Regions from separate parts of the Pseudoalteromonas sp. 2CM37A genome, predicted to be linked through region 3. Evidence: predicted binding sites of a transcription regulator. Region 3 holds the regulator's gene; each other region holds the start of a gene.
The links. The regulator ArgR, encoded in region 3, controls arginine synthesis, uptake and breakdown. The targets are predictions, from matches to a motif close to ANTGAATANNTATTCANT.
Positions count from the first base shown of each region.

Region 1 (6,188 bases), on a different contig from region 3:
AAAGTTAACTATTTCGTTCCTAAAATCTTTGGGATTAGAAATGCCGGCGGGTTTTTCTATTTTTTCAAGTTCTGCATTTAACGAGGCGCGGTCAAATAACTGTCCTGTATCTGGGTCTCTGTATTCTTGATCTTGTATCCAAAAATCAGCATAAATCACATAGCGGTCAAAAATATTTTGGCCGTATTCAGAGTATGACTCTAAATACGCGGTTTGTAACTCTTTACCAATAAACTCAACATATTGCGGAATTAAATAGCCTTTTAAAAAACTTAAATAGCGCTCTTCTACTTCGGCGCTAAATTGTTCACGCTCTATTTGTTGTTCCAAAACATAAAATAAATGCACCGGATTAGCTGCAACCTCGGTGGTATCAAAATTAAATACGCGCGACAAAATTTTAAAAGCAAAACGAGTGGAAAGGCCGGTCATGCCTTCATCTACCCCTGCGTAATCACGATACTCCTGGTAAGACTTTGCTTTAGGGTCGGTATCTTTTAGCGTTTCACCATCATAGACCCGCATTTTTGAGTAAATACTAGAGTTTTCAGGCTCTTTTAATCGAGATAAGGTAGTAAATTGCGCTAACGCTTTAAGCGTACCTGGTGCACACGGTGCACTGGCAAGTTCACTATGTTGAATAAGTTTGTCGTAGATTTTTATTTCTTCGGTCACGCGCAGGCAATAAGGGACCTTTACAATGTAAACACGATCTAAAAACGCTTCATTATTTTTATTATTTTTAAATGTTTGCCATTCTGACTCATTTGAGTGGGCTAAAATCATGCCGTTAAAGGGCAGAGCGCTAATACCTTCAGTACCGTTGTAGTTACCCTCTTGCGTTGCGGTAAGGAGTGGATGCAGCACCTTGATAGGGGCTTTAAACATTTCTACAAACTCCATTAAACCTTGGTTAGCTAAACATAAAGAGCCTGAGTAAGCGTAGGCATCGGGGTCGTTTTGAGCAAAGTGCTCAAGCTGGCGAATATCTACTTTGCCCACCAATGCAGAAATATCTTGATTATTTTCATCACCGGGTTCGGTTTTGGCTATACCTATTTGATTTAAAATAGAGGGGTAGCGTTTGACGACTCTAAATTGGCTAATATCGCCGTTAAATTCTTTTAATCGTTTACCTGCCCATGGCGACATAATCGTTTTTAAATAACGTGGTTTAATACCGTATTCTTTTTCGAGAACGCTGGCATCTTCTACTGGGTCAAACAAACTGAGAGGGTGATCGTTTACCGGAGAGCCTTTAATTGAATAGATAGGCACTTGTTGCATTAAATATTTTAGTTTTTCTGCAATTGAAGATTTACCTCCCCCAACAGGGCCGAGTAAATAAAGGACTTGTTTGCATTCTTCTAGGCCTTGAGCCGCATGCTTTAGATAGGAGACAATTTGTTCTATGGCATCTTCCATGCCGTAAAAGTCTGCAAAGGCAGGGTAGCGTGCAACCACTCTATTAGAAAATAACCGGCTTAAACGTGCATCGGTTGCAGTATCAACCATTTGCGGCTCGCCTATTGCCATAAGTAAACGCTCAGGGGCGCTGGCATAAGCTGATTTATCATTTTTACAAACTTCTAGAAATTCGCTAATGCTGTATTCTTCTTCTTGTGCTGCTTCGTATCGTGCTTGGTAGTGCTCAAAAATAGTCATAATAACCTCCGAAACCCGCTTTAAAAAGGTGCTTACTTTTTGAAGTTTAGTCAGAGATTGATATTTTTGTGCAATAAAATTAAAAATTTAAGTGAAAAAAGATCATGTGGCTAAATTGGCAATTTCGCGCGTATAAAGTCGGTTTGAATTTTATAAAGGCATAAAAAAAGACGCCGAGGCGTCTTTTTAAATCAGCGTATAATAGCTAATTAAGCGAAGTTAGCGTTCGCGAATTCCCAGTTAACAAGCGCCCAAAAACCTTTAAGGTAATCAGGACGAACGTTACGGTAATCAATGTAGTAAGCGTGTTCCCATAAATCCACAGTTAGGATTGGTGTAACACCTTCGTCTGTAAGCGGCGTTGCTGCGTTAGACGTGTTTACGATATCTAATGAACCGTCAGCTAGTTTAACTAACCATGTCCAGCTAGAACCAAAGTTATTAACCGCTTTGTCGTTTAATGCATCTTTAAACGCGTCAAAAGAGCCCCATTTAGCGTTAATAGCGTCAGCGATAGCACCTGTTGGCTCGCCGCCGCCATTTGGAGATAGACAGTTCCAGTAGAAAGTGTGGTTCCAAATTTGTGCAGCGTTGTTAAATACGCCACCTTCAGATGAACAAACAATCTCTTCTAAAGATTTGTTTTCAAATTCAGTACCTGGAATTAAACCGTTTAATTTAACAACGTAAGTGTTGTGGTGCTTACCGTGGTGATACTCAAGAGTTTCTTGTGAAATATGAGGCTCAAGTGCATCAATTGCATATGGTAGTGACGGTAGTTCAAATGCCATTTTTTTATCTCCATCTTCTTTTGGTTGATAACTCGCTTGATAGTACGTAATGCCTGATAGAACAGACCACTTACCTATACCAAACGAAAATATAGTGTTACTATAATTGTTGAGTATTTTACTCAAGTTTAAGCAAACAGCAATGCTATTGCTAAAGACTATTTCAATTGCGGCTTTATTTGCCCATTTTAAGTTATATATCTGTGGCCACAATGATTTATTTCAAGCCCTAGGTATATCAAGCTATCGTCATTTTGAGGTTGTAGATGGAAACCATTGATAAAATTAAACAGCAGATTTCAGAAAACCCAATTATCCTTTACATGAAAGGGTCGCCTAAATTACCAAATTGTGGTTTTTCTTCACAAGCGTCACAAGCTCTAATGTCATGTGGCGAACCATTTGCCTATGTTGATATTTTACTTAATCCAGATATTCGCGCTGAGTTACCAGCATACGCAAATTGGCCTACTTTCCCACAGCTTTGGGTTGAGGGCGAATTAGTAGGTGGTTGTGACATTATCATTGAAATGTTTCAACGTGGTGAATTACAGCCACTGATCACTGAAACTGCAGCTAAGTATAAAGAAGCTGACGCAGAGTAATTGCTACTTTGCTAGATTATTAAAGCCACGTTTTACGTGGCTTTTTTGTGCCTATATATAACTTTATTACGTCTTAATTTCTTGAACAGCCCATCAGTGGGTGATTATTACCATTAATCTGTGCTCAATAGTTTGCAAACTCACCCCTTGCTCCTTGTTTAGGTGCACCTAGTCAGGATAAGTAAGCAACAAGCTACTTAATATAAGCGCGAATTTTAATTAAAATAGGAGTTTTATATCAATGCGCTATAAGACGTAATCATTTTGCGGGGCTAAACGTGTCGCTATCTGCGTTAAATAATTCTTTTTTAGAACAACTAAATAGCGAGTTTTTTGCCCAGCTATCAACACGTTTTTCCAGCCTTACAATAGTTCGCTCAATCAAGCGAATTGGCATTAAATAAAAATTCACTACATCTGCACTAAAAACGACACCACAATTAATAACTATACTAATGAACGCTAAAAAAGCGTGATCCTAAACCTCTAATTTATTTAAAACGCATTAAACTATCTAAATGTTAACTGAACCCGTAGGAAATTAGTGAATATTTATTCATTGGTTTGGTTCTTTACGTTTACGTAAAGGGTATTGCTTTAACGCCTTTGTTTTTACAAAATGTTAAAATTGACACCAGTGTCATGAAAAAATAACGCGCAAATAAGCGCTAAATGTTAAAACTTATGGGTGAAAAAGAAATCTTGCCTTGAAGTGAGAAATATTCAAGAATGTGAATATGTATTCAAAATAATATTGACTCTATTTACTATAGAGGCTAGTTTTGTGCGTCTGTTAGCAAATCGTCGAGCAGTTCATTCACGTTAACAGTGCAGCAAGGGAGGGGTCTATGTTATACGACTCAACATTAGAAAAAGATAATTGTGGCTTTGGCTTAATAGCCCAAGTAAATGGTCAAGCTAGTCATCGGCTTATTCGTACAGCTATTACTGGACTTGATCGCATGCAGCACCGCGGTGGTATTTCTGCCGATGGTAAAACAGGTGACGGCTGTGGTTTATTACTACAAAAACCTGACAGTTTTTTCCGTGCTATTGCGAGTGAGCATAATTGGCACTTAGGTAAAAATTACGCCGTAGGCATGGTTTTCTTAAATTCAGATCCCGTTTTAGCACAAGCTGCAAAACAGGTTTTATGTGAAGAATTAGAACAAGAAACACTTAAAATACTCGGTTGGCGTGAAGTGCCTACTGACCCTTCAATGCTAGGGCCAATTGCTACACAGCAATTACCTGGTTTTGAGCAAATTTTTGTTAGTGCGCCTGAAGGATGGCGTTCTAAAGATTTAGAGCGACGTTTATATGTAGCACGTCGCCGTGCAGAAAAGCGTTTAGCAGAGGATGAGTCGTTTTATATTGCGAGTTTATCGGGGTTAGTGACTATCTATAAAGGCCTTATGATGCCTGCAGATTTGCCTAACTTTTATTTAGACTTAGCTGATATTCGTATGACCAGCGCTATTTGTGTATTCCATCAGCGTTTTTCTACTAATACTCAGCCGCGTTGGCCTTTAGCACAACCATTTAGGTATTTAGCGCATAATGGTGAAATTAATACCATTGAAGGTAACCGCCAATGGGCTCGTGCACGTTCGTATAAGTTTTCATCGCCACTTATTCCTGATTTACAAAGTGCAGCGCCGTTTGTAAACGAAACTGGCTCTGACTCTTCAAGCTTAGATAACATGCTGGAGCTGTTTTTAGCCGGTGGCATGGATTTATTCCGTGCTATGCGTATGCTTGTGCCACCTGCATGGCAGAAAAACCGTGCTATGGATGATGACTTACGCGCATTTTACGACTTTAACTCTATGCATATGGAACCGTGGGATGGCCCTGCGGGCATTGTTATGTCTGATGGGCGTTTTGCAGCCTGTAACCTTGACAGAAATGGCCTGCGTCCAGCGCGCTATGTTATTACTCAAGATGGCTTTATTACACTTGCCTCTGAGGTAGGGATTTGGGATTACACTGCAGATGAAGTGGTTGAAAAAGGCCGTGTAGGGCCAGGTGAGCTGTTAGTAATTGATACTAAATTAGGCAAAATTTGGCACTCAGACGAAATCGACCAAGATTTAAAATCGCGTCATCCTTATAAGTCATGGCTTGAAGAAAACGTTAAACGTTTAACCCCGTTTGAAGAGCTTACCGAGCAAGATGCGGGTAATCGCTCATTTGATGACGAAACACTTGTTAAATACCAAAAAATGTTTGGTTACACTAACGAAGAGCTCGATAGTGTTATTCGCGTAATGGGTGAAAATGGCCAAGAAGCAACAGGCTCTATGGGTGATGACACGCCATTTGCAGTACTTAGCGAAGGGCATCGTTCATTGTACGATTACTTCCGCCAAAAGTTTGCACAAGTGACTAACCCGCCAATCGACCCGCTGCGTGAAAACCACGTAATGTCACTGGCAACGTGTATTGGTAGTGAGCAAAACGTATTTAATGAAACCACAGGCCACGCTAAGCGCCTACAGTTTGATACGCCAATTTTAATGTATGCAGACATGCAGCAGCTACTAAATGCCGATGACGAGCATTACAGCTACTGTAAAATTGATATTACATACACAGCAGAGGAAGGTTTAGAAAAAGCGGTTGCACGTATTTGCGACGCTGCACAAGAAAAAGCAGCAGCCGGCTGTGTAATGCTTATTTTATCTGACCGTAACTTTAGCGAAACCCAATTACCAATTCCTGCTGCTATGGCGGTAGGTGCTGTACAAAAACGTTTAGTAGATAATAACTTACGTTGTGAGTCTAATATTATTATTGAAACGGGTAGCGTACGCGATGCACACCAATTTGCCGTATTACTTGGTTTTGGTGCAACCGCAATTTACCCATACCTTGCATACGAGTCACTGGTTGCGATGAGCGACAGTAAAGTGATTGATAAGTCGTACTGCGAAGTGACGCTTTCGTACCGAAAAGCCATTAATAAAGGCTTGTACAAAATTATGTCTAAAATGGGCATAAGCACAATTGCATCGTACCGTTGTTCAATGCTTTTTGAAGCGGTTGGTCTATCTGATGCTATGGTAGACATGTGCTTTAAAGGTGTGGCAAGTCGTATTAAAGGCGCCTGTTTTAGCGATTTTGA
Region 1 covers NZ_JALNTJ010000001.1:789,486-795,673, reverse strand. Annotated here, with positions in the region: gene MTF68_RS03525 (PrkA family serine protein kinase) at 1-1,665, opposite strand, end outside; gene MTF68_RS03520 (Fe-Mn family superoxide dismutase) at 1,875-2,456, opposite strand; gene MTF68_RS03515 (Grx4 family monothiol glutaredoxin) at 2,723-3,061, shown strand; gene gltB (glutamate synthase large subunit) at 3,910-6,188, shown strand, end outside.
Region 1: a site for ArgR is predicted at 3,792-3,809, ahead of gltB (glutamate synthase large subunit). Genes of this name have one in related genera too.

Region 2 (6,188 bases), on a different contig from region 3:
TGTACTCACTTACCATTTCATCTTTTAAGTCAACTACGTAACACTCAGATGCGCCTGATGCGATGGCTTTTTCTTCAACGCCTTCAAGCTCTTCAGCGCCTTGGCCTACATCGGCAACAAAGGCAATTACTTCACAACCGTAGTTTTCTTTTAACCATGGCACGATAGCTGAAGTATCAAGACCACCTGAATAGGCTAAAACGACTTTTTTAATTGAACTCATAGGTGTTCCTTAACAAAATTTGGATTTAGTAATGTAACTAGCAGAGCATTTTGCGCATGCATGCGATTTTCTGCTTGTTGAATAATTTTTGATGCTGGGCCATCCATTACCTCAGAGGTAATTTCAAACTCACGGTGTGCCGGTTGGCAATGTAATACCGTAGTCGCACCTGTTTGTTCTAGCAATGCTTGGTTTAGCTGATATGGCATGTATTTTTCTTTAACTTGCTCAAGAGGCGTATCATCACCCATAGACACCCACGTATCTGCATATACCACATTAGCGCCTACAGCGGCTTCTACACGGTCGCTTACCATTACTGATGCGCCGTTCATTGCAGCAATTTGCTCTGCCTTTTTAAGAATTTGCGAATCAGGCGAGCTGCCTTTTGGTGTAACAGCAACAAAATCAGTACCTAGCGTTGCCGCTAATAGCATAAGTGAATGAGTAACGTTGTTACCTTCACCTAAGTAAGCCACTTTTAGCTCACTCACATCGCCGTGTACTTCTTGTAGCGTTAAAAAATCAGCCAATGCCTGGCACGGGTGATATAAATCACACAAGCTATTCACGACAGGTACACTAGAGTATTCACCTAAGGTGGTTAACGTGCTGTGCTGGTTTACGCGCGCTACAATTCCATCAGCCCACGTAGAAATATTAAGTGCAAAGTCTTTTACAGATTCACGTGCCCCCATAGCGCCGTTTTGCTGATCTAAATACACAGCGTGGCCGCCTAAACGGTTAATACCAATATCAAACGATAAACGCGTACGTAAACTTTGCTTTTCAAATAAGGTAACAATTGACTTACCCGCTAATACTTGGCTGTACTTTTCTGGCTTTGCTTTTAAATCACGCGCTAGTTTTAGTAAATTTAGTGCGCCTTGTTGGTCTAATTCTAGACCCGTTAAAAAATTCTCTAACATGATAACCCTATGGTGTAATTTTTGTTCCAACATGCTCGCCCTGTAGCAAAGCAGTTAAATTGTCTGGCTTTTGCCAGCTGGAAATATACACACCGCGTCGTAAATGTTGGGCAGCGTGCAGGCTGGTCTTAACTTTGACCTCCATTCCGCCCAAAATTACCCCTTCATCAATTAAAGTATCAATGTGTTTTGTGTCAAGTTGATGTAACGGCTGCTTGTTTGCATCAAGTACCGCTTCTACATCTGTCATAAAAATAAGTTCTGCATTTAAGTTGCTAGCAATCGCTGCGGCAGCTTCATCAGCATTAACGTTATACCAGTTACCTTGCTCATCAAACCCAATAGAGCTCACGATAGGTAACCGACCAAGCTTAAGTAAATCGTTAACAATTGAATCATCATTACTTTCGCACTTACCTACTTGCCCAAGCGCTTTTAACTTTTGAGACGCCATAACTCCGGCTTCATACAAACAAAGGCCAACAGGTTTATGGCCTGCATTAATAGCTTGGCTTACCAGCTGCTTATTTGCACAGCCAGCCAGCGCCCCCACTATGTAAGGCATTTGCTCACTTGGGCTAATACGCAGCCCTTGGTGCTTTGCACTAGCAAAGCCTGCTTGTTTTAGCCAAGTGTCAACTAACGAGCCACCACCATGAACAATAACAAACTGATTATTTTGATCAGCGCTTAATACGTCAAACAAAGCTTTTGCCGCGTTTTCTGTATTAAGTACAGCACCACCTAATTTAATTACCCACGTTTTAGTGCTCATTAAAAGGCTCCTTTTAAGCCAGTGGTGTGATCTAAATTCATTGATAAGTTAATACATTGCAAGGCTTGGCCCGCAGCGCCTTTTAATAGATTATCTATCGCTGCCATAACAATCAGTTGAGAGCCTTGCTGCTGCCAACCAATATCAACATACGGTTGTTTTACCACGCTTTTAATAGATGGCACTTTATCAGCTAACAAACGAATCAACGGCTCGTTCTTAAGTACTTGATAAGCATCAGATACGTTTTCCTTGGTAACGCCTGGCTTAAGCTGTACATAAATAGTTTCTAAAATTCCACGCGGAAAATTACCTAAGTGCGGTGTAAATAACACCTTGTGGCCAAGGTGTTGTTCAATTTCAGGCCCATGACGATGGTTAAATAAACCATACGGGGCAAGCGATACTTCACAAAAATGAGTACCTACGCTGGCTTTACGCCCTGCGCCAGTAACACCTGAAACAGCATTAATAATCACTTTTTCATCACTCAACAAGCCTGCCTGTTGCAACGGCTTTAATGCATTAAGCGCAGCGGTTGGGTAACAGCCGGCTACTGCCACAAGATTTGCATTGGCAATTGCACTGCTATTCCATTCGGCTAACCCGTAGGCTGCTTCGTTTAACAACTCAGGATGTTGGTGCTCAAAACCATAGTAAGTAACATAGTCGTCGTTGTTAGCAAGGCGGTAACCACCTGATAGGTCAAATACTTTTTTACCCATTGCTAAAAACTGCGGGGCTAAATCAACACTTACTTTGTGATCAGTACATAAGCAGATGTAATCGGCACTCGAATTTATGTCATCAAACGCTGATTCGCTCAGTGGTAGTAGAGGAATATCAAGAAGATTTCTATGCTCTGGGTATAAATCACTTAATAATTTATGTTTATCTAAACTTCCCTCAGAGACATAACAGCCCGATAACGTTAAATTAGGGTGCTTAGCAACTAAGCTTGCTAATTCTGCGCCGCTATAACCGCTTGCGCCAATAATCGCTACATTCATTTGTTACTCGTTTATAAATTTACTACTAAATAGGTGTGGTGTTCGCTTACACTAGCTTAGATGCTAGCTAATACTTTTCTCAATGAATTGTTGATTATCGTCGCATTATCTTCATGGCTATACTTAATATATTTATGCTTAAAAAGTGAATTGATATTCATCATAAATACTTTTATATTGTTATGCAATTAAATTGAATAATTATTTTGGATTTTTTTATGTCTTTGCCGTCATTTATCTCTATGTACCAACAACTCATTGCAGCCCCCTCTATTAGTGCAATAGAAGATGAACTTTGTATGAGTAATAAAGGGGTAATAGAGTTGCTAGCACGTTGGTGCGAAAGTTTAGGTTTTACTTGCGAAATTATAGAGTTAGAAGGTGGGAAAGGCCGATACAATCTACTTGCAAAGCGGGGGCAAGGCGATGGCGGCTTAATGCTTGCAGGCCATACAGACACCGTACCGTTTGACGATAGCCGCTGGAACCACGACCCGTTTAAACTCACTGAACATAATAATAACTTATATGGGTTAGGTAGTATTGATATGAAAGGCTTTTTTGCTTTTGTATTACAAGCTATTAGTGAGCTTGATATAAAACAGCAAACACAACCTATTTTAATACTCGCCACTGCCGATGAAGAAACCACCATGGCGGGAGCGCAGCAAATTTGTAAGCATCCTAATTTAAAACCTGCGCGTTGTATTATTGGTGAACCTACTGATATGACTCCTGTATTTACTCACAAAGGACATATGAGCACGGCTATAAAAGTGATTGGCCGCTCAGGTCATAGTTCCGATCCCGAACGTGGTCTTAACGCCATCGAAGTCATGCATAAAGTGATTACAAAATTGCTGATCTTAAAAGAGCAGTTAAAGAATAAATATTCAGTTGAACATTTTGAAATACCTTACCCTACCTTAAATTTAGGTAATATTCATGGTGGCGACAACGCAAATCGAATTTGTGGCTGCTGCGAAATGCATATAGACATGCGTCCGCTCCCAGGGTTAAGCATTAAAGACTTACAAGCTTTACTTATTGATGCCACCAGCGATATAAACGCGCAATACCCAAGCGCAGTGAGCGTAATTGATTTACACGAGCCCATTCCAGCTTTTAGTGGCAGCACTGATAGCGCACTCGTTAAAATGGCAGAAAAAATTGCAGGAGAAAAAGCCGTTGCAGTAAATTATTGCACAGAAGCTCCGTTTATTCAGCAACTTGGCTGTGAAACACTAGTCATGGGGCCAGGCTCAATTAATCAAGCCCACCAACCTGATGAATTTTTAGCAATGGAGAAAATAAACCCATCGCAAAAAATTATAACTGACATTATTAGGGCAAACTGCTTTAACGCTTAAAAAGAAGACTGTATTAAAACTCACAGCAAAAATAACAAAGGCGCCCATTGGCGCCTTTGTTTTAGTTTATACCTAGGCGTTACTGCATATACTTACTTAAGTACTTTTTAAATACAGGGTCTGTTTTAGCAAGCTCTTTTTGCTCAGCTAAAATCTCTTTTAATATAACACCCGATGTGAGCGGATTAGCCAATACCACTCTAAATACCACCGTCGGCTGATTATCGTACTTTGAAGGGGTTAAGCGAGTACGCGATACAAACGAGCGTCCTGATTCACGTTGGCGTTTTTGCATACTGGCAGTAAAGCGATTGAGCGACGCGAAAATTTCTAACCGTGTTGCGGCATCTGCTTGGGCTATGGCTTGTTTAATTTGTTTAGGCACATAGCGGTATGTAAGCAAACACAGCTCAGGCTCTGAAATCAGCTCAAAGTCTTCATCGGCTTTAATTAAATCAGCAAAGTAATGTGCTTTTTTAATACTACGATCAATAAGCATTTCGTAGCCTTTGCGGCCAATAACGCGTAAGCAAGCATGTACTAACATAGCCATACCTGGGCGGCTGCCTTCAAGTGTATGGCTTCCTAAATCTTTTGAACCTTTACGTAATATGTACTCTGCATGGTGCTCTATTGCATCCGTAGCGGTTGGGTCTTTAAATAACACCAAGCCTGCGCCCATTGGCACATACATTTGTTTGTGTGCATCAATGGTAATTGAATCTGCGCGCTCAATTCCTTTTAATAATGGGCGATGCGTTTGCGATAAAAGCGTTGCCCCACCCCACGCTGCATCAACGTGAAAATGGCAGTTTATTTGCTGCGCTAAATCGGCCATATCATCAAGAGGGTCGATATTACCGGTCTCGGTTGTGCCAGCAACCCCTACAATTGCCATAACTTTTATGCCTTGCGATTCAAGCTCTAAAGCTTTTTCGCGCATGGCATTCACATCAACCTTGTTATTTTCGCAGGTTTTTACACCAATTAAATTTTCACGGCCGATGCCTAGTAAGTCAATTGATTTACCTAAAGAGTAATGCCCTCGCTCCGACACTAAAACGGCCAGCCCTTTGTAGCCATAATGCAGCATACCGGCTACGAGCCCTTGAGTGGCAATACCTTTAAAGCTGCCGTCGGGTTTTAATAAGCGGTTACGCGCAATCCACAATGCCGTTATGTTTGCAACTGTACCACCGGAACAAAAAGCACCGAGTGATGTTTTAGCACTGTGCATCCATTTAGAATAAAACGACTCATCTTGCGAGTAAGCTAAATGATGCATCATGCCTAGCACTTGGCGCTCTAGGGGCGTAAATGCTTTTGAGGTTTCTATTTTTACTAGGTTTTGATTAAGTCCCACCATCAATTTTGAAAGCGGTAGTAAAAAATGCGGAAGAGCCGATGTCATATGCCCAATAAAGCTAGGCGCAGCCGTGTGTACCGAATGGGCAACTAGCTGCTCCATAATATCTTGGGCGTAAGCAGATACAAACGTTGGGTTTTCTGGGATCACCGCAGCCTGAAAATCTTTTTCAATTTCGTGTAATGGTTTTTCAATTGCCGCTATATTTTCGTTTAAAAACCCTGCTAAATTACTCGAAATTTCAAGCTCAATTTTGCTTAAAGTTGAGTCTGGCGCTTCAGGTACAGTAAATATACGCTTAAGGCTTTCTTTAGAGGCGACGGCACAACGCTTTTGATCCATCTTTATACCTAGTGTGTGTAGCTAAAACACGCGTTTAACAGTTAAAAATGCCAAACTATGGCGCTATTATAAGCGGCGTGCTTCTTTTAAAAATTGCGCTAACTTTACTGCAATATAAGTAAAATGTCTCCCTTTAAGCCATAAAAGCGACTAAACGGATGACAAATATTGTA
Region 2 covers NZ_JALNTJ010000004.1:470,202-476,389, forward strand. Annotated here, with positions in the region: gene MTF68_RS12190 (argininosuccinate synthase) at 1-223, opposite strand, end outside; gene MTF68_RS12195 (ornithine carbamoyltransferase) at 220-1,152, opposite strand; gene argB (acetylglutamate kinase) at 1,160-1,927, opposite strand; gene argC (N-acetyl-gamma-glutamyl-phosphate reductase) at 1,927-2,937, opposite strand; gene argE (acetylornithine deacetylase) at 3,156-4,307, shown strand; gene panP (pyridoxal-dependent aspartate 1-decarboxylase PanP) at 4,387-6,015, opposite strand.
Region 2: a site for ArgR is predicted at 3,082-3,099, ahead of argC (N-acetyl-gamma-glutamyl-phosphate reductase). Genes of this name have one in related genera too.

Region 3 (6,188 bases):
GTAAACAAGCATGGCTGGCTACGTCATTTTGCAGTGTTATTTTGCTCATTGCTTTTATTATACCTATGTTGGTATTGCTAAATTATGCAATAACTTACTTTGATAAAGCGTGGAACACGGCATTTTTTAGTTACGCGTGGCAAAGTTTACAAGTAGCTATTATTGTAAGCGTAGCCAGTATAATACTCGCTACACTAATCGTTTTTTATCAGCGTGTGGCAAAGCAGAGCTATTCTTTAATACCTGGTCGCTTAGCGAGCACCGGCTATGCACTGCCAGGTACGGTACTGGCTATTGCTGTGTTATTACCGCTTAGCGCATTAGAAAACTCAATAAATATAGCCCTTGAGAGCTACAACCTAGATATAGGTTTATTACTAACCGGTAGCATTATCACTATTATAGTGGCTTACTTAGTGCGCTTTTATGCCATTGCGCACGGTGCTATAGAATCGAGCTTTGTACGTATTAGTCCATCACTGGATATGGCTAGCCAATCTATGGGTAAAAGCCAAGGGCAAACACTGCGCTTAGTGCACCTTCCTTTATTACGTCGAGGTCTTTTAACAGCTGCATTGCTTGTATTTATTGAGTGTATGAAAGAGCTGCCAGCTGCATTACTATTAAGGCCTTTTGACTTTGAAAGTTTAGCCACACATGTATTTCAATATGTGAGCGATGAGCAGCTTGAGCTTGCTTCTATTTCCGCTTTATTTATTGTTTTGGTTGGGTTGATCCCCTTGTATTTTATTAATCGTTCTATGGAGCAACGCAGTTAAATGAGCCGTTTAAATTTACAAGGTGTGGATTATCACTACAGTGGCACGCACGTGCTACACAATTTAGATTTAACGGTGGGTCAAGACGAAATTGTGTGTTTGCTCGGAGCCAGCGGCTGCGGTAAAACAACCACCTTAAAAGCAATTGCTGGCCTTATTGAAATAAATGAAGGTAGTGTATTTATAGATGGCAAATGTGTAAGCGACAAGCATACATTTGTATCACCAGAGCATCGTAATATAGGGATGATGTTTCAAGATTATGCCCTGTTTCCGCACCTCAGTGTGGCCGATAATATTGCGTTTGGGCTGGGTAAAGTAAGCAAAGTGCAAAAACAGCAACGGGTAGAGGAAATGCTAGAGCTGGTGCATTTAACGGGGTGTGCAAAACGCTACCCTCATCAGCTCTCGGGCGGCCAGCAGCAACGCGTGGCTATTGCGCGGGCTTTGGCTTATAAGCCTAGTTTATTGCTTCTTGATGAGCCTTTTTCGAACATAGATACACAAGTACGCTTTGAGTTAATTGCTGATATTAGGCGCATTATTAAGGCGCAGCAGGTTTCTGCGGTATTTGTTAGCCACTCAAAAGAAGAAGCCTTTGCGTTTTCAGACACGCTAGCCATTATGCACCAAGGAAAAATAGCCCAACAAGGTACACCAGAGCAGCTTTTTGCCGTGCCAAAGACAAAGGAGGTTGCAGAGTTTCTGGGTCAGGGCATATACTTAGGCGCAGAAGTGTTAACGGCAACTGAATACACAACGCCTTTTGGTGTCGTGCAATCGCAGCATGAGCATACGCACAGTGCAATAAAAGGGCAGGTGTATATTCGTCCACACCATATTGAGCTTGCGCAAAATACGCAGGCCGATAACCCTCAAGGTGTGAGCATTTTAAGCCGTCGGTTTATAGGCTCGGCTTATGTTTACACTGTTGTAATTGCAGAGCAAGAGATTGAAGTTGCCGCACAATATGGCCAGTCATTTGAAATAAATGAGCAGGTTATAATAAAAATAAAACCTCACACGGTGAATTTTTTCGAATCATAACAAATGTGTTATTCGCTGTGTTTTATAAAGCTAAGGAATAACAATGGCGCAAGCGCAATCTGGGATTTGTGCTGAAGCAAACTTACACGGTTTGCATTTATTTTTTAATGTATTTGATGGTCAAGACGAGTCATTGCGCGCAAAGCTTAAGCGCGTAAGCGCAATTGAAGAAGAGTTTAGTGATCAGTTCTCCGAAGCCATGCTCTCTTGCATGGTGGCTATAGGCGCGCAATATTGGCCGCATATACTACCTGAATATATCCCAAGCGAGCTGCAAAGCTTTCCTAATATAAATCACAGTGATTTTGTTATGCGCGTACAGCCATGTGATTTATTCATACAAATTCGCTCAGACCGAGAAGATGTTAATCACCTTTTTGCATTGCAAATATTAAAGTTGTTTTCGCCCGATGTAGAGCTGGTTGAACAAATTCGCAATTTTAGGTTTTTAGATGGGCGAGACTTTAACGGCTTTATTTATGCAGGCGACACCCCACATGGACGCCAAAAACGAATCACGGCACTGGTTAATAACCCCGACAGCTTTGAACACCAAGGCAGCTATATTCATGTACAGCGTTATAAGCATGACCTGAGCGTATGGCAGCATTTATCACTAAGCGAGCAAGAACACATTATGGGGCGCACACGTTTAGATAACACCTTAATTGAGCCAAAGGTAGATACTAGCCACGCGACTAGAAGTGAGCTAAAAGATGAGAGCGGCCAAGCAATACTGCTTAACCAAAGCATGCCGTATGGCGATGTTTACGAGCAAGGCATGCTAAGTATTACATGCTCTGCATCGGGAAGTGCGTTTGAAAAGGTACTTAACAGCCGCATAGGAAAAGGGGAGTGTTACGACCACTGGCTTGATTTTACTCAAGCCGATATGGGCTCAGCGTTTTTTGCGCCGTCAGTTAGTTTTTTAAAACAGCTTTAAACCGTATCAAATAAAATGCGTACGCGCTCTAGTGTAATGTCTATTTCAGATATTTTTGCTGGCGCAATAAAAATAGTGTCATCTCCGGCAATTGTGCCCAATACACCATCCGCTTTGCCTAGTGAGTCTAATAAGCGGGCAATTAACTGCGCAGCGCCTGGGCTGGTGGTTATAATAATCATCATTTCGTTATGCATAATATCAATAACAAGCTGACGTAGTGGGCTTTTAGCAGTCGGTACGCCCATTTCTGCGGGTAGGCAATAAACCATTTCTTGTTTAGCATTACGGGTACGCACAGCGCCAAACTTGCTAAGCATGCGCGACACCTTACTTTGGCTTATATTGTCAAAGCCTTGCTCTTTTAATGCTTCGACTATTTCGCCTTGCGAGCCAAAGTTCTCTTCTTTTAAAAGTGCTTTAAACGCTTTTACCAGCGCTTCTTGTTTGTCTTGTGGTTGCATAGTCTTTATTCATTTTTGTTATTTATAATGCAAATTCTACACAAAAATGAATAATTATGCAGCAGTTGTTTAGTTAACTTGCCAGTTTGCTGCGATAAACCAACAAAGTTTACAACTATGGTCGAAAATATACCTGAAATAAGCAGGATAAATTTGTTTTTAGTCGCTAATTTCATTATCTTAAGAGCCACAAATATTTCCTACCTCAAATTACGGAGAATTCCAATGAAAGTTGCTGTATTAGGTGCTGCAGGCGGTATCGGTCAAGCGTTGTCTTTATTATTAAAAACAGGCTTACCAGCTGGTTCTGAATTATCACTTTACGATGTTGCACCAGTTGTACCAGGTGTTGCGGTTGACCTATCTCACATCCCTACAGATGTTAAAGTAGCAGGTTTTGGCGCAGACGATTTAAATAAAGCGCTTGAAGGGTGTGATATCGTACTTATCCCAGCGGGTATGCCACGTAAACCAGGTATGGATCGTGCGGATTTATTTAACGTAAACGCAGGTATCATCAAAACATTAGCAGAAGGCATTGTCGCTAGCTGTCCTAAAGCGTTAGTGGGTGTTATCACTAACCCAGTAAACGGCACTGTGCCAATTGTTGCTGAAGTATTCAAAAAAGCAGGTACTTACGACGCTAAGCGCGTATTCGGTATCACTACGCTTGACGTAATTCGTTCAGAAGCATTTGTTGCTGAGCTTAAAGGCGTAGACGTAGCAACCGTTAAAGTACCAGTAATTGGTGGCCACTCTGGCACAACTATTCTTCCTCTACTTTCTCAAGTTGAAGGCGTGAACTTCACTGAAGAAGAAGTAGCTACACTTACTCCACGCATCCAAAATGCAGGTACTGAAGTAGTAAATGCTAAAGCGGGCGGTGGTTCAGCTACATTATCTATGGGTGCTGCAGCAGCACGTTTTTGTATGTCTTTAGTTAAAGGCCTACAAGGTGAAGACGTAGTAGATTACGCATACGTTGCTGTTGAAAATGGCGATGCAGAGTACTTTGCTCACCCAGTACGTTTAGGCACAAACGGCGTAGAAGAAATTCTTTCTTACGGCGAGCTAAGCGCATTTGAAGAAAAAGCTAAAAACGACATGCTTGAAACTCTGAAAAAAGACATCAAAGAAGGTGTTGATTTTATGGCGTAATAGCCAAGTTATGCACAAAAAAGCCTGCTTATGCAGGCTTTTTTATTGCTCGAAAATTATGGCCCTTAAATACTAATTAAGGGAGGCTGCAAAGTTAGTGATCTCGCTCTACAGCTATACGCGCTAAGCTGATTAACGCTTGCTTGTACTGCGACTCTGCTAAAAAGTCTAAACAGGCAATGGCCTTGTCTGCTTCTTGCTGCGCCTTTTGCATTGTAAATTCAAGTGCGTTGGTTTGTTTAAGTGCCGTTAAAATAGCCTCAAGGTTATCCATACCATTGCAATGCTCAATGGCATCGCGAATAAGGGCTCTTTGCTGATCACTGCCGTGCTTCATCGCATATATTAGCGGTAAGGTTGGCTTACCTTCTGCTAAATCATCACCAATATTTTTACCTAATTGGTCAGCGTCCGCGTTGTAATCAAGCACGTCATCAACTAACTGAAAAGCAGTACCTAAGTGCATACCATATAAATTAAGCGCATCTAACACACTGTTATCTTGCTCGGTAATAATAGCTGCAAGCCCTGTAGCAGCTTCAAATAATTTAGCTGTTTTAGAGTAAATAACCTGCATGTAACTTGCTTCGGTGGTATTAGGGTCGTTGCAATTCATAAGTTGCAATACTTCGCCCTCAGCAATCACGTTGGTGGCATCAGCAAGCACTTGCATAATTTGCATTTTGCCCAGCCCCACCATAAGTTGAAACGAGCGGGTGTAAATAAAATCCCCAACCAGCACGCTGGCAGCATTACCAAACTCGGCATTTGCAGTCGGTGTACCACGGCGCAGGTTAGATTCATCAACAACATCATCATGTAATAGTGTTGCAGTATGAATAAATTCAACAATCGTTGCCAAAGTAATGTGATCTTTACCTTGGTAACCCAAAGCTCTTGCTGCCAATATTGCCAGCATCGGGCGTACGCGTTTGCCGCCGCTGTTAACGATATACAAACCAAGTTGATTGACTAACGCCACATCTGAGCGCATTTGCGCGTGTATAAGTTGATTGACGTCATTCATATCGCTTTCGATTAACGCCTGGATAGCTTTTATATCCATTGATCTCCGAGCCAATTTTTATGTGTGAACGGCGCCGATTGTACAACAAAAAAAGCACTAGCTCGATATTTTGTGACGATTCATTAAAAAAACCGAGTTAAAAACCTTAATTAGGGCTTAATTAGGGTATTTAATTGTATATTTCACACTCAAAGGGCGACTATTTATTGCGCAGTCAATGGGTTCTGGAGTAGGCATAGCGACACGTAAATTTATTTTGTCTTTGCACTAAAAAGCGCTTGGCAACAGGGCAATTTAATATAAAATGGGGGAAATATTGAATTGCTCTCAATGCAGCTACTTTTTATTCATTTTAATTACAAAATAGGCTTGCTAGTTTTTATGCATTAGCGTAAACTTCGCGCCCTATCGAAGAATATTTTAGTTGCGTCGATTTGAGGGCGCACAGACGGAGTTAATTATGTACGCGGTTTTCCAAAGTGGTGGTAAACAGCATCGTGTGACTGAAGGTCAAACGATTCGTCTTGAAAAATTAGACGTTGAAACTGGTGCAGCAGTTGAATTTGATTCAGTACTTTTAGTTGCTGATGGTGAGAAAATCGAGATCGGTGTACCGTTCGTAAACGGTGGTAAAGTAACAGCTGAGGTTGTTTCACATGGTCGCGGTGAGAAGATTAAGGTTGTTAAATTTAGACGCCGTAAGCATTCTCGTAAGCAAATGGGCCATCGTCAATGGTTCACTGAAGTTAAAATCACTGGCATTAGCGCTT
Region 3 covers NZ_JALNTJ010000018.1:10,163-16,350, reverse strand. Annotated here, with positions in the region: gene MTF68_RS19445 (iron ABC transporter permease) at 1-779, shown strand, start outside; gene MTF68_RS19440 (ABC transporter ATP-binding protein) at 780-1,826, shown strand; gene MTF68_RS19435 (Dyp-type peroxidase) at 1,870-2,769, shown strand; gene argR (transcriptional regulator ArgR) at 2,766-3,233, opposite strand; gene mdh (malate dehydrogenase) at 3,459-4,391, shown strand; gene ispB (octaprenyl diphosphate synthase) at 4,486-5,457, opposite strand; gene rplU (50S ribosomal protein L21) at 5,879-6,188, shown strand, end outside.